2 linked regions of the Desulfovibrio desulfuricans genome follow. The main gene of each other region encodes a partner of the protein of the gene in region 2 in a complex. Links are inferred from orthologs where the notes say so. Each region holds a gene or a part of one and is shown on either strand. Other genes may lie near its edges.

The links.
Region 1: the proteins of NE637_RS03105 (region 2) and NE637_RS01395 are in contact, whole or in part, in a crystal structure (PDB 6I1P), measured with the Thermus thermophilus proteins. The link is inferred for Desulfovibrio desulfuricans from one-to-one orthologs. Residues at the interface, in WP_096411117.1 of Thermus thermophilus: Ala56, Arg57, Asn58, Asp59, Arg62, Phe63, Ala110, Ser113, Ser114, Gly115, Gly116, Met117, Asn119, Gln125, Asn126, Asp134, Val135, Tyr136, Val137, Pro138, Gly139, Cys140, Arg143, Glu145, Ala146, Ile148, Tyr149, Ala150, Met152, Gln153; in WP_096411123.1 of Thermus thermophilus: Val22, Thr23, Val24, Pro25, Tyr26, Pro27, Val31, Ala32, Leu33, Phe37, Pro64, Ala65, Asn94, Met95, Leu96, Arg97, Cys98, Ile99, Phe100, Phe119, Glu120, Met121, Ala122, Asp123, Tyr124, Glu125, Tyr126, Asp128, Leu129, Lys144.

What each region holds. Positions count from the first base shown.
Region 1 is NZ_JANFYZ010000001.1:338,206-345,488, forward strand. The notes cover bases 2,975-5,847. They hold NE637_RS01395 (NuoI/complex I 23 kDa subunit family protein), read right to left. Parts: upstream 4,695-5,847; coding sequence 4,254-4,694; downstream 2,975-4,253. Other genes in these bases: NE637_RS01380 (monovalent cation/H+ antiporter subunit D family protein), read right to left, coding at 2,975-3,391; nuoK (NADH-quinone oxidoreductase subunit NuoK), read right to left, coding at 3,404-3,730; NE637_RS01390 (NADH-quinone oxidoreductase subunit J family protein), read right to left, coding at 3,730-4,254; nuoH (NADH-quinone oxidoreductase subunit NuoH), read right to left, coding at 4,696-5,688; NE637_RS01405 (NADH-quinone oxidoreductase subunit D), read right to left, coding at 5,700-5,847. Outside these bases: NE637_RS01370 (Na(+)/H(+) antiporter subunit D), read right to left, coding at 1-1,657; NE637_RS01375 (hypothetical protein), read right to left, coding at 1,650-1,895; more of NE637_RS01380, read right to left, coding at 1,898-2,974; more of NE637_RS01405, read right to left, coding at 5,848-6,818; NE637_RS01410 (NADH-quinone oxidoreductase subunit C), read right to left, coding at 6,815-7,283. UniProt on the Escherichia coli protein: NDH-1 shuttles electrons from NADH, via FMN and iron-sulfur (Fe-S) centers, to quinones in the respiratory chain. The immediate electron acceptor for the enzyme in this species is believed to be ubiquinone.
Region 2 is NZ_JANFYZ010000002.1:96,255-103,656, reverse strand. Bases 2,022-5,013 are described here. They hold NE637_RS03105 (NADH-quinone oxidoreductase subunit B), read right to left. Parts: upstream 3,793-5,013; coding sequence 3,250-3,792; downstream 2,022-3,249. Other genes in these bases: NE637_RS03090 (molybdopterin-dependent oxidoreductase), read right to left, coding at 4,916-5,013; NE637_RS03095 (4Fe-4S dicluster domain-containing protein), read right to left, coding at 4,317-4,823; NE637_RS03100 (NADH-quinone oxidoreductase subunit A), read right to left, coding at 3,780-4,154; NE637_RS03110 (NADH-quinone oxidoreductase subunit C), read right to left, coding at 2,708-3,268; nuoD (NADH dehydrogenase (quinone) subunit D), read right to left, coding at 2,022-2,715. Also shown: NADH-quinone oxidoreductase subunit NuoI, read right to left, coding at 1-341; NADH-quinone oxidoreductase subunit NuoH, read right to left, coding at 356-1,324; more of nuoD, read right to left, coding at 1,405-2,021; more of NE637_RS03090, read right to left, coding at 5,014-7,033. UniProt on the Escherichia coli protein: NDH-1 shuttles electrons from NADH, via FMN and iron-sulfur (Fe-S) centers, to quinones in the respiratory chain. The immediate electron acceptor for the enzyme in this species is ubiquinone.

The sequences.
Region 1 (7,283 bases), on a different replicon or contig from region 2:
CCACAGTATCAATGCCGTGCCAGTCAAACCATGACCAGAAGCGCGCCGTGCGCATGAGCGGCACTATACCCTGCCGGTTCCAGGCCTCGCCCACGGCATTGTCCGCAGACTGCACGGGCTTGCGCGCAAACCAGTAAAACAGCCTGCCGCCCATGCGGTAAAACCAGTCCAGATCCAGACTGATGGTGGGCTCCGGCGTGAGCTTTTTGAGCAGCAAAAAGAATCCCAGGGCCGTAAACAGCAGTATCTGCAAGGTTTCAGAAATATGCGCGGCGCTGTAGGGGTGGTACTGCGCCGCCACTTCGGGGAAGGGAAGCATGTCGTACAGGTACGGCGTGTGGCAGCCGATGAAGATGCACAAAAACGCCGCCACCGCCATGGCCGCCTGCATGTTGAGCGGCGGATCGCCCGCGCGTTCCCATGTTTCCTTGGAGCAGTTGTTTTTGCCAAACCAGATGAAGTAAGGAACCTTCAGACCCGTGTGCAGGAAGGTACCCGCAGAAGCCAGGGTGAGCAGAAAGCCCGCCCAGTAGTTGTGCGCCTCAAATCCGGCGGCAACGATCATGGCCTTGGTCACAAAACCGCTGAACAGGGGAAAGGCCGAAATGGAAAGCCCGCCCACCAGAGTGAATACAAAGGTTTTGGGCATCTTTTTGTACAGGCCGCCCAACTGGGTGAACTTGCTCACGCCCGTCATGTGCAGCACAGAGCCGCAGCCCATGAACAGCAGCCCCTTGTAGAGAATGTGGGCAAAGGCGTGGGCGCAGGCCCCGTTGATGGCCAGCGGCGTGCCTATGCCCACAGCTGCCACCATGTAGCCCACCTGACTGATAATGTGGTAGGCCAGCAGGCGGCGGGCGTCGTTTTCAAGCACGGCGTACACAACACCGTACAGGGCCATGCACACGCCAAGCGGCACCAGAATTTCCATGCCCGCAAAGCTGCGCGCCAGCACATATACGGCGGTTTTGGTGGTAAAAGCGCACATGAATACCGCGCCTGTCACCGTGGCTTCGCCGTAGGCATCGGGCAGCCACGCATGCAAGGGCGGCACTGCCGCGTTGAGGATAAACCCGGCCATGATCAGGTAGGTGTAGAGCTGCGGATCAGCCACGCCGATGGGGCCGAAGGTCAGATCGCCCGTGGCCCGGTAGCGCAGCACAAGCCCTGCCAGCAGCAGCAAACCACCCGCGGTGTGCACCAGCAGATATCGGTAGCCGGAGGCCAGCGACTCCTTGCGCCGCCTGAACCACACCAGAAATACGGAGGAAAAGGCCATCAGCTCCCAAAAGAGAAAGAGCGTCAGGTAGTCCCCGCAAAAGATGACGCCCAGTGATCCTGCCACATATGTCCAGGCGGCGGAGTGCTGCGCGGCTTCTTCCACATGCAGGCCATAGACCGAGCCGATCACGCACATGAGGGTCATGATGTAGGCAAAGACCATGCTCAACGCATCGACCTTGCCGAATATGAGTTGCCATTTCATGAAAGGCAGCACGCCGTATACTCCATTGTGCCCCTGCATGAGCAGCACGGCGCAAAAGGCCAGCACCGGCACAAGCACGATACATATCCGGCGCAGGGCCTTGGGCAGCAGCGGCAAAATTACCGCGCCCAGCAACAGAACTGCGGAGGGGTGAATCCATGGCTCAGTCATCGTAATAATCCTCGCGGGTCATAATGCCCAAATGGCCGAACCACTTGGAAACGATGATAATCACAACGCAGGCGACAAAGCCGAACGCGGCCCAGAATCCGGGTATGCGCTCCACAAAGGTGTGCACATGCTCTTTTGAAACAAACAGGGCGTCCCACACCACCAGCGCGGCCAGCACCACCAGGCACACGCGGATGGTAGCCTTGAGCCGGGCGCGGAAAAATTCGATGATGTTCACTATCATCCTGTCACCACCTTCACGAAGGACATGATGGCATCGGGGTAAATGCCGATGAACACGGAAACGCCAGCCGCTATGAGAATGGGCACAACCATGCTCAGCGGTGCTTCACGAATGCCCGTTTCTTCGCCTTCCGGCCTTTTGCCGAAAAATGCCTTGTAGGTCACAGGCGCAAAGTAGGCCACATTCAGGAGCGTACTTGCCAGCAGCACCAGCAATATGCCCATGGAATGCGCGGGCATTTCCATTGCGCCCACCAGCAGCTTCCACTTGGTCACAAATCCTGCCACAGGCGGCGCGCCGATCATGGAAAGCGAGGCCACGGCAAAGGCCGCAAAGGTAAAGGGCATGGAGCGCCCAAGGCCGCTCATCTCAGAAATGCACTTTTTGTGCGTTGCCACATAGATCGCGCCTGCGCAGAAAAAGAGCGTTATCTTTGAGAATGCGTGGTTGGCGATGTGCACTATGCCTCCCTGTATGCCGTCTACGGTCAGGAGCGCCACGCCAAGCACGATGTAGGAGAGCTGGCTCACGGTTGAATATGCCAGCCGCGCCTTGAGGTTGTCCTTGGTCAGGGCAATGATGGAGGCCGCAAGAATGGTGAACGAAACAAAGTAGGCCGTGGGCACGCCAAGGTTCAGGCTTTTCATCAAATCAGTGCCAAACACAAAGAGCATGACGCGCGTGGTGCAAAACACGCCCACCTTGACCACCGCCACCGCATGCAGCAGGGCCGAAACAGGCGTGGGAGCAACCATTGCGCCCGGCAGCCAGTGGTGGAACGGCATGATGCCGTTCTTGGCAAAACCCAGGATGCAGCAAACGTACAGCACGGTTGCCAGCGCATCGCTGGCCCCGGCGGACAAGATGCCCGTGTGGCTGTTGTGGGCAAAGTCCAGATTGCCCGTCAGCACGTAGATGACGATCATGGCTGGCAGCACCAGCCCTTTTGCCGTGGTGGTCAGGTACACAATATACTTGCGCGCGCCGTCATAGCCCTCGGCATCCTGATGGTGGGCCACAAGAGGATAGGTGCACACGCTGACCACTTCATAGAACAGGTAGAGCGTAAACAGGTTGTCGGCAAAGGCCACGCCCATTGCCCCAAAAAGCGTCAGGGCAAAGCAGGCGCTGAAGCGCGTCTGGGCATGCTCGTTGAGGCCGCGCATGTACCCTGCCGCGTAAAAAACGGTGATAATCCACAAAAACGAGCCAACCAGCGCAAATACCATGGAAAAAGCATCCGCCCGAAAGCTCACCGAAAGCCCCGGCAGGATGGGGAAAAGCGTGAGGTGCAGCGTGTGGCCAAGCCCCAGGGGCGCAGGCGCAACATCGCCGATCATGGAGGCGATGATGCAGAACATGACCACCGCCGTTACAAAAGAAACGGTCTCGCGCACGTTGGGCCGACGGCCCGTCAGCATTATCAGGCATGCGCCGATCAACGCTGTAAGTATGGCGGCCAGGGGTCTGACGGATTCAACAATATCCATATGCTGTTCCCCTTAACCTTTGAGGTCTGACGGAGCGTCCGTTTCAACAGATCTGTACAGCCGATACACCGCAATGATGATGGAAAGCACAATGACCGCTTCCGCCGCTGCGATGGCCATGACAAACAGGGCTGCGATCTGCCCGGTTGCCGTGTCTGGCGCGCAGAACCGGCCAAAGGCCATAAAGTTGACCGAAGCCCCGCAGAGGATAAGCTCGGACGCAATGAGCATGCCTATGAACGTGCGGCGCATGGCCATGCCGAACAGCCCCAGGCCGAACAGTGCCGCGCCGATGACCAGATAGGTTTCAAGAGACTGACTCAAGCTTGCGTAGTGCATCACTTGTCCCTCCCGTGGCGGGCCAGTGCGAGCGCCCCCACCATGGCTACCACCAGAACCACGGAAATAAGTTCAAAGCTCATGGAATACGTGCTCAGCAAGGCCTGTCCGATGCGCTCGATGGTTCCTTCTATCTGCGACGGCGGCGTCTCCGGCCAGGGAGCCACGATGGATTGCACCACAAGCGCCGCCGTGATGGCGCAACTGGCCGCAGCGCCCAGAAAAAGACTCAGCCTGTTGCGACGCGGGGCGCGGTTTGCGTCCGACGTTTCAGCCAGCATGATGGCGAATGTAATGGTGACGCACAGCGCGCCCACATACACAAGCATCTGCATAAAGGCCACAAAGGGGCTGGAAAGGTAGTAATAAAGCCCCGCCACGCCAGTGAAGCACAGGGCAAGCCCGGCCACGCGGCGTATGAGCGTGCGCGCCGAAACAGCCAGCACCGCGCCGCTAAACGTCACCAGCACAAAGAACCAGAAAATGCCCTCAGCCAGCGTTTGCATAGTTTCATGACTGGACATCAGGGACGCTCCTTGAGCCGCCGTACAAGGTCAAAGTGATACTCCGCCTCGTCAAACCCGGCCAGATTGTAGTCATGAGAAAACGTCAGCGCGTCTGTGGGGCACGATTCCACGCACATACCGCACAGGCTGCACTTGGTAAAATTCAGTTTGTAGCTCGTGAGGGTCTTCTTCTTGGCCCCATCCAGTTTTTCGCCCGCAAGCTCTATGCAGCCCGAGGGGCAGGCCTTCTGGCACGATCCGCACACAATGCACCTGTCCGTGCCGGTTTCCGGGTCGTATACAAGGTCGATATGGCCCCTGTAGCGCGGTGTTATGGGCAGCACCTCACGCGGGTAGGATGATGTAACCACCGGCTTGAAAAAATAGCGCAGCGTTATGCCCATGCCCACAAAGAGGCTCCACCCGCCTGAAAAGATATTTTTAAAGTATGCGTTCATGTTACAGCACCTTGAGCAACGCGCTGGTAATGATGAGGTTGACGAGCGCAATGGGGATAAGCACCTTCCATGAGAGGTTCAGCAGGCCGTAGAAGGTTGTGCGCGGAAATGTCCAGCGCACCCAGATTACGGTAAAAATGACCGCGTAGAGTTTGATGGCAAACCAGTGCGCCCCCGGCCAAAGCCCCAGCGGGCAATCCCACCCGCCAAGAAACAGCAGGGTCAGCAGACTGGCGCCAACCACCACGTTGGCGTACTCGCCCATAAAGTACACGCCAAACCCCATGCCCGAATATTCCGTAAAAGCGCCTGCGATCAGTTCGCTTTCCGCCTCGGCCATGTCAAAGGGGGCGCGGTTTGTCTCCGCCAGCATACAGATGAAAAAAATGATGAACGAAACCGGCATGAGCGGGCTTGCAGAAAGGCGCAGCACGTTCCAGTGCCAGAACCCGCCCGATTGCGTGGCAACGGTTTCGCTGAGGTTGAGAGTGCCCGTGACCATCACAAGGCTCACTACAACAAGCAGCATGGGGATTTCGTAGGCCACGTTTTGCGAAACCACGCGCGCGGCGGAGATAACCGCGTACTTGTTGCGCGAACCCCACGCCCCGAGCAGGAGGCCCAGCACGTTTACCGAGGCAAAGGCGTAGATGGCCAACAGCCCCAGATCAAGGTTACGCGCCACAAGGCCTTCGGTGTAGGGAATAGTCACAAAACTCATGAAGGCCGGGGTCATGACCAGCACAGGCCCAAGGCAGAACAGCACGCCGTCTGCATCCTTGGGAATGAACACCTGTTTGGTCATGAGCTTGAAACCGTCCGCCAAGGGCTGCAACAGGCCATAGGGGCCAACTTCCTTGGGCCCTATGCGCCGCTGTATATGCCCTGCCACCTTGCGCTCAACCCACACCAGATAGGCCGCGTTAAGCGCCACAAAGACAAGGAATCCTACAAGATACCCCAGAAGACGCAGCATTTCGGAATAAAACGTCATAGCTGTGTTCCTTAGCGGTCAATATCCGGAATCACCAGGTCAAGGCTGCCGAGCAGCGCCAGTGCATCGGGCAGCAGCATTCCCCTGCCCGCCTCGCCAAAAACAAGCAGGTTTGAAAAACAGGGGGTGCGCCACTTGAGCCGCCAGGGGGTACCGCTGCCATCGCTGACGGCGCGGATACCCAGAAGACCGCGCGCCGTTTCCACAGCGTGGTAATAGTCGCCCTTGGGCGGTTTGATGGTTTTGGGAACCTTGGCCGCCATAACCGGGCCTTTGGGCAGATAGTCGAGGGCCTGCTCAAGAATGCGCAGACTCTGCTCAATCTCGTCCATGCGCACCTTGTAGCGGGCCATGGAATCACCCTCGGAGTACACGGGCACGTCAAAAGTAAAACGGTCATAAACGCCGTATGGCTCGTGCTTGCGCACGTCGTAAGCAATGCCCGCACCGCGCGCCACAGGCCCGGTTGCACCGTATTTGCGGCACATCTCGGCAGGTACAAAACCCACATCCACAAGGCGCTGCTGGATAATGAGGTTTTTGGAAACGAGGGAATGGTACATGGGCAGGCGCTTGCGCATACGCGCGATAAAGGCCCGCGTGCCTGTTACAAAGTCATCGTCAACATCGTTGTACACGCCGCCAAAGCGGAAGTAGCAGTATGTGAGCCGCGACCCGGTAACGGATTCCAGCAGATCCAGAATCTGCTCGCGATCGTCAAAAGCGTACAAAAGCGGCGAGAACCCGCCAAGATCAAGCACAAAAGCTCCAAACCAGAGCAGATGGCTTGAAACCCGGTTCAGCTCATTGGTGATGACGCGGATGAATTCGGCGCGTTCCGGCACTTCAATGGAAGCGGCGCGCTCGACCAGGCAGGCATAACCGTGGTTGTAGGCCAGGGCATGCAGGTAATCCATGCGGCCCGTATTGGGCATAAACTGCGCCCAGGTGCGGTTTTCGGCCATTTTTTCGTGCATGCGGTGGATGTAGCCAAGCACAGGCTCGGCCTCCACTATATACTCGCCGTCCATGACCATCTTGACGCGCAAAACGCCGTGCGTAGCCGGATGCTGCGGGCCAAGGTTCAGAACAAACCGCTCGTCTGTGGGACTTTGGGCAAGATAGTTCATGCGCTATAGTCCTTGAGCAAGGGGTGGTATTCCGCGTCTTCGGGCAACAACAGGGGGATGAGGTAGGGGTGCCCGATAAAGACGATGCCAAAGAACTCGTGAATCTCGCGCTCGTGCCAGTGGGCTATGGGATAAATTTCGGCGATGGTGTGGATCTGCGGGTTGGAGCGCGGCGTGCGCACCCGCAAGCATACCCTGTGGCGGGCGGAATAGAGGTTGAAGTCGTATACTACTTCAAGCTCGTCTTCCTGCGGTATGGATTCCTGCACTGGGGTTTCAGGTGGGGCGGCCTGGCTGGTATCCGGGGCGTCCGCTGCACTGACAGCGGCGGCTTCGGCGGCCTTTTTGGCCTTGGCTTCGGCCTCCTTGCGCAGGGCTTCGCATTCGCCAAGCCAGTCAACCCCGGTCATTCCTTCAAGAAAGTACCCCGCTCCGTCCATGATGCCCACGGCGGCAAGCAGGGAG
Region 2 (7,402 bases):
GCGCAGTAGCCGCAAAAAATGCAGCGCAGGGCGTCGATGTTGTAGGCATCCACCACGCGGCTGTTATCTGCGGCGCGGCTCCAGCGGATGCGTATGCAGTGCGAGGGGCATACCCGCGCACAGCGCATACAGGCAACGCAACGGCTCTCGCCGGTTGCGGCATCGCGCACCAGGGCGTGCCGCCCGCGAAAACCCGCGGCGACCACTGGTTTTTCTTCCGGGTACTGCCGCGTGATGGGGCGGTTGAACATGCGCCGCAAGGTCAGGGCCATGCCCTGGGCTATTTCCGTCTGCAACAGGGTTTGCAGCCAGTTGCGAGGCGCTTTGTACTGAATCTGCATGTCTGCTCTCCTCATCAAGAGGCTAGGGCCTTGCCCAGGGCGGTAATCACAATATTGAAGAGCGCCAGGGGGATAAGCACCTTCCAGCCAAGGGCCATGAGCTGGTCATAGCGGTAACGCGGCAGCGTGGCCCGCACCCAGAAAAAGAAAAACATGACGCCGTACACCTTGAGCACCAACCAGAACGGCGGGAAAAAGCCCACCTCAACCGGGCCGCGCCACCCCCCCAGAAAACAGACCACGCCCACCGTGGCCATCACAAACATGGACGTGTATTCGGCCATGAAAAACAGGGCGTAGCGCATGCCGCTGTATTCCGTGCAGTATCCAGAAACAAGCTCGCTTTCCGCCTCGGGCAGATCAAAGGGCACGCGGTTGGTTTCCGCCAGCATGGCAACGCAAAAGATAAAAAAGCCAATGCACTGGCGGAAGGCGAACATGCCAAAAAACGAATCGCCCTGCGCGGCCACGATGTCGCCCAGATTGAGCGAACCGGAGAGCAGCATCACGCCCACAAGGCTGAGGCCCATGGCGATTTCATAACTGATCACCTGTGCCGAGGCCCGCAGCCCGCCCAGAAAGCTGAACTTGGAGTTTGAGGCCCAACCCGCCAGCACGACCCCGTAGCCGCCAAGGGAGCTCATGGCGAACACAAAAAGCAGGCCGATATTGATGTTGGACAAAGCCCAGCCCTCGGCCCACGGCAGTATTGCCAGCGAGGCAAAGGCGGGCACCAGACAGATGATGGGAGCAAGCATGAAGATGGGCTTGTCTGCCGCGGATGGGATGATGTCTTCCTTGAAAAAGCTCTTGATGCCGTCCGCGATGGGTTGCAGCAAGCCGAGCCAGCCCACGCGGGTGGGGCCCATGCGCATCTGCATATGGCCGATGACCTTGCGCTCAAAGTATGTGGCGTAGGCCACATGCAGCAGCACGACCACCAGAAGCACGAGAAGTTGCAGCACAATTACCAGAACATTCATGGTTTCCCTGCCAGATTGGTTGTAGCCGTAAACCCGGTTTGCCCTGCTCAGCCCACAGGCCTCGCAGTCTGCCCCCAGGTTTACCGGTCAGATTCTCCCAGCACCACGTCCATGCTGCCGATATTGGCGATGAGGTCGGCAATAAGCCCGCCCGGGGCAATGCTTGCCAGCGCGCCGATATGGATAAACGACGGGCCGCGCACATGCATGCGGTAAGGCCTGCTGCTGCCGTCGCTCACAAAGTAGAAGCCAAGCTCGCCCTTGGGAGCCTCCGTGGCTACGTACACATCGCCGGGCATGTAGATATTGTTGTCGTGCATGACCTGCCGCAGGCTGCCGCCAAAAAGCGCTGTTTCAGCCTCGCTGCGCCACGCCCTGTAGGGCATGAGCAGATCGGGGGCGTCTGCCGCGAGGGTCGCGCCGGGGGGGAGCTGATCCACGCACTGTTGCAGAATGCGCACAGACTGGCGCATTTCTTCCATGCGGCAGCGGTAGCGGGCGTAAATATCGCCATCGCTGCCCAGCGGCACTTCAAAATCCACCAGATCATAGGCATCGTAGGGTTCGTGCTTGCGCACATCGTAATCCACGCCCGAGCCGCGCAGGCAGGCCCCGGTGAGGCCCAGGGCCAGGGCTTCCTTGCCGTTCAGCACGCCAACGCCCACCGTGCGCTGCAACCAGATACGGTTGGTATCAAGCAGGGTTTCGTACTCAAGTATGCGCTTGGGGAAGATATTGAGAAAATCCTGCAAGCCGTCCATGAAGCGCCCTGTCACGTCCTGCCGCACACCGCCAATGCGCGGATACGTCAGGGTGAGGCGCGCGCCGCAGAGGTCTTCAAAAAGATCCAGCAGCATTTCGCGCTCGCGGAAGCAGTACAGAAACACGGTCATGGCCCCGATATCCAGCGCGTGGGTGGCAAGCCAGAGCAGATGCGAGCACAGACGCGACATCTCGCAGGCGATGGTGCGGATGTAACGCGCCCGCAGCGGAGCCTGCACGCCCAGCAGCTTTTCCACCGCAAGGCAGTAACCCGTGTTGTTGGACATGGCGGCGATGTAGTCCAGCCGGTCGGTGAGGGTGAGGGCCTGCGCGTAGGTGAAGGTTTCGGCCATTTTTTCAAAGCCGCGGTGCAGATACCCCACCTGCGGGTCGCAGCTCAAAATGGTTTCACCCTCAAGCTCAAGGTCGAGGCGCAACACGCCGTGCGTGGCAGGGTGCTGCGGCCCGAGGCGCAGGCTGGTACGGTCCTCGTCGCTTTCGTCAAAGCAGTCAAAGTTGTCAGCGTCTTCGGGCAGTTCCCTGCCCAGCAATTCCTGCACGTTCTGACGCCCCACAGGCTGACCGTGACGCACGGGGCATTCAATGCTCTGCTTGCGGATTTCACTCATGCTTTTCTCCCCCCTGCCAGCTCAGGGCGTCCGCCGCCCTGGCGTGTTCGCGCAGTTCGGTCAGACCAGACCACTCAGGCACGCCACGCGAGGGGATGCGCACAGGATAGGCCTTGCGCAGGGGGTGCCCCTGCCAGTCATCCGGCAGCAGAATGCGGCGCAGGTCAGGGTGCCCCTTGAAGTGTATGCCCATGAGGTCAAAGACTTCGCGCTCAAGCCAGTTGGCCACAGGCCACAAGGGCACTGCGGAATCAATGCCCGCATCGGGATCGTCCAGTTGGACGCGCAGACGCAGGGCAATGCGCTGATTCACGGAATACAGGTTGTAGACGACCTCAAACGCGCCAAGGCCCTCCTGCTTGCGGCGGCTGTTGTCCACCCCGCAGAGCGAGCGCAGGTGCATCATGTCAAAATGCTCCCTGGCGTAGACCAGCACATCAAGGATGCGACCGTGACGCAGCAGCACTGCCGCCTGCCCGCGAAACTCCTGTATGTCGAGCACTTCCTGCGGAAAAGCCTCACGCAGCAGACGCGCTATCTCCAGGGACTCCATCGAAATTGCTCCTTGTTAATTTTCTCCTGCAACTTGATAAAGCCGTCAAAAAGCGCTTCCGGCCTGGGAGGGCAACCCGGCACATAGACGTCTACCGGGATAATCTGATCCACGCCCTGCGTTACGGCATACGACTGAAAAAGCCCGCCGCTGCAAGCGCAACTGCCCATGGCGAGCACGTAGCGCGGCTCGGGCATCTGGTCATAAACCCTGCGCAACACCGGGGCCATTTTTTTGCTCAGGGTTCCGGCCACCACCATGCAGTCTGCCTGCCGGGGGCTGGCGCGAAAGATGATGCCAAAGCGGTCAAGATCGTGCGTTGACGCGCCTGTGGCCATCATTTCAATGGCGCAGCAGGCAAGGCCAAAGGTCACCGGCCAGATGGAGCCGCAACGGCCCCAGTTGACCAGAGCGTTGAGCGGCCCGAGCACGGCGTTGGCGCCGGGGAAAAACCGCAGGCCGTCCTTGTGCACCACAAGAGGCTGGCCATCGCGCGCAACGGTATGAGTTTCTACTTCACCCATTCAAAGGCCCCCTTTTTCCAGGCATAGGCGTAGGCCAGCACCAGCAGGGTCATGAAGGTCAGCATTTCCGCCAGCCCAAGGCTGCCCAGACGCACAAACTCCACTGCCCAGGTGTAGAGGAAGATGGCTTCCACATCGATGATGACAAAAAGAATGGCAACGTAATAAAATTTGATGGAAAAACGCGTGCGCGGCTCGGCGGTTGGCTCGTTGCCGGATTCATAGGGCATGAGCTTTTCACGGTAGGGCCGACGCATGCGGAAAAACCGCCCGAAAAACAACGTAAGAACGCCAAAAAGCAGCGCAATAATGAGCAGCAGCAGTATGGCAAGATACTCTTCTCCGGCAACCGTAGGCACCATAAAAAGCCACCTTGTTGAATGTCTTCGTCATATTCCGGGCAGGCAGGGCCGAACAATCGCGCGGCCCTGCTCCGCCACCGACGTCTCCTGCCAGAGCCGCCAATCAATCTGAGAACATTCTGCCGCAGGCCCTGTAAGGCACCGCAGAGAACAAAACACGTTCTAGCGGACAACAGGCCTGTTGCGCTGCATCTGCTCGGCAAATTCCTGCCGCTTCTCCTGACTGGCCGCATCCGGCGTGGAGAATTGCAGGCAGCTCATGGCGCAGGTGGTCACGCAGGCAGGCTTGAGGCCCTGATCAATGCGGTCGCGGCACAGGTCGCACTTATCCACCTTGCCGGTCTGGGCGTTCCACTGGGGCGCGGCCCAGGGGCAGGCGGTGATGCAGGCCTTGCAGCCCACGCAGGCCGAGGTCTCCACATAGACAATGCCATCATCCCTGCGGCGCATGGCCCCTGTAGGGCACGCCTTGACGCACCAGGGATTTTCACAGTGAAAGCACGAGGTGTACACAAAACCCAGGGCGGGCTTGGGTTCGGTCTGCTCCACGGAAAGAACGCGGCAGAAAAAAGCCCCCGGCCCGCCGTTGTGCAGGCTGCGGCACTGAACCTCGCAGGCCTTGCAGCCTATGCAATCCGCCGAATTGTGCATGACAATATATTTGCTCATAACCATCCTCCCACGCGGCTCGGTGGGTTGTTCCCGTAAATTTCCTTGCAGTATCAGGCCATACCTTTGACAATATCCGAGGCAGAGTCCGCCTAGGCAGCGCCGGAACCGGCCACTTTCTCCAGCGTGACAAAATGCTCCTGCATGGACAGACCGCCGCCGCCCATATCCTGCAAATCCAGGCCGCCGCGCAGGCACTTGCTGTCAGAAATGCCCTTGTGGAAGGCCCGGCTTTCGCAAGGCAGGTCGTGACCGAAGCCATGCACCACAAAGATGGCCTCAGGATGGATGGCAGAGGTGATCTTGACCCCGGCCTCGCCCATGGATTTGCCTGCGGCATCCAGCACGCGCACCCGGTCGCCGGGGTTGATGCCAGCGGCCTTGGCCTTCTTGCTGTTGATCCACACGGTATTTTCAGGAACCTGCTCAAGCAGCAGCGGATTATTGATGGTATGCCCCTGGGTATGCACGGCCACCCGCCCAAAGGTAATGCGGTAGGCCCCCTCCGGCGGCGCAACGGGCGGCGTGTAGGGGGGCAGCATGTTTTGGCCGCAGCCCTTGCCGTAACCCTCGCTGGTCAGTTCCACCTTGCCCGAGGCAGTGGGGAAGGAATAATCTGCCAGATCCACGTACAGGGGATCGCTGGTGAGCGAGACAAAGCCTTTTTCGGTAAAGTCCGCGCTGGTGAGGCCTGTTCCTTCAAGCTGAAAGCGCCACACGTCCTCCGCACTTTCAAAAACCAGAGGATCAAGCCCGAGACGCTTTGCCAGACCGCCGATGATTTCCCAGTCGGCCTTGGTGTCGTAGCGCGGCGGGATGACGCGGTTGCGCACAAAGAACTGCGGTTTGAGGCCGTTCTTTGTGGCAATGATGCTCTCGCGTGAAAGGTAGGTGGAAAGCGGCAGCACCACGTCTGAATACCATGCAGTGTCTGACCAGGAGAACGTGACGCTCACAAGCAGGTCAAGGCCGTCAAAGCGTTTGCGCAGCGCATCGGGATCGGGATAGCCCTGCAACGGATCGTGCCGCCAGCACATATAAGCCTTGACCGGAGCTGCCCCCTGCGGAGGATTGCTGATGGCTTCAAAAGCCTTGTGCAGCAGGCCCTTGCCTGGGTCGAAAGCCTTGTTGTCAACGCCAAGGCCATCGGCGCGCAAACCCTTGGGCGCGGGGAAGAGATCCGTAAACTTCTTGAGTCCGGCCTTGCCGCATTCCTTGGGGGTGCGTCCCGGCACTATGCCGCCCTTGACGCCCACGCCGCCCAGCAGGGCCGTAATGACCAGAGCCGTGCGCGCAACCTGAAAAGAATCCCCATAACGCGAGGTCATCCAGCCGGGATGCCAGATCACATGAGGGGCCGCAGCGGCAAGCGATTGCGCAAGGCGCACAATGGCCTGCGCATCGACCTGACACTGCTCAGCCGCCCATTCCGCCGTGTAGGGGGCAACAAATTCGGCCAGTTCGGCAAAACCCGTGGTGTGAGCGTCCACATAATCCTTGTTATAGAGCTTGCGGGTAATAAGCGTGTTGATGATGCCCAGATTGAAGGCATAGTCCGTACCGGGGCGGACAAGCAGAAAATCATTGGCCTTGGAGGCCGAAACATTGTGGCGGATATCAATGACCGTGAGCTTGCAGCCTTTGCGCAAGGCCTGCATGACGGTTCGGGCCTCGCCAAGGTTGATGGCTTCAAAAATGTTGCGCGTTTGCAGTACAATGTGCTTGCAGTTGGCAAAGTCGTTCACGGCCATGCCGCGGCCGAGGCCCATGACAGCCTTGCTGGCGTGGTGGGTGTTGAGGTCGCACGAGGTGCTGTGCGTACAGACGTTGGGCGAACCGATGCCGCGCATAAAGGCGCGGTACAGGTCGGTAAAGGGGCCATCGCGGTCAGACCACAGCACTGCTTCCTTGCCGTGTTGCTGCTGGACTGCGGCGATTTTTTGCGCAACATAGTCAAAGGCTTCTTCCCACGAAACCTTTTTCCACTTGCCCTCGCCCCGCTCGCCCACACGAATAAGCGGGCTCTGCGGGCACTCCGACTCGCGCTCAAGGGCTTTGCCAGCCACGCCGCGCGCGCACAAGGCACCCTTGAGGGGACTGTGCGGGTTGCCGTAAATCATACCCACGGAACCATCTTTTACTTCTACAGAAATTGGACACCTTGCGGTGCACATTCCGCATACACTCTGAACCAACTGCATACTGCCCATAGTGCTTCTCTCGTGCGAGTAAGTGATATTGTCATCTGCCGTGTCACGTCGGGCCAACCCCAAAGTCAGCCTGGAGTGAAAAAAAGGCTCTTCAGATGTGCCGCTGCAAACGTTTCCAAGCCACCGTAACTGTACCAATCTTGTCTGGTAATTTAATTAGGAAGCATTGTCGCTAGCATAGTTTTTTTTTAATTTCCAGCCAGGTTCCTGTTTTCACACACTTTCTTTAAACCCTAATTTAATTGTAGTTTTTATAACTTGAGTGCATACTCAATTTTTTTTATTTATAATTTCAGCATATTGGAAATCACATTTTTTATATGAGAGTGATAAGATATTAATTTCACATTAATGCAGAGCTACCAATCA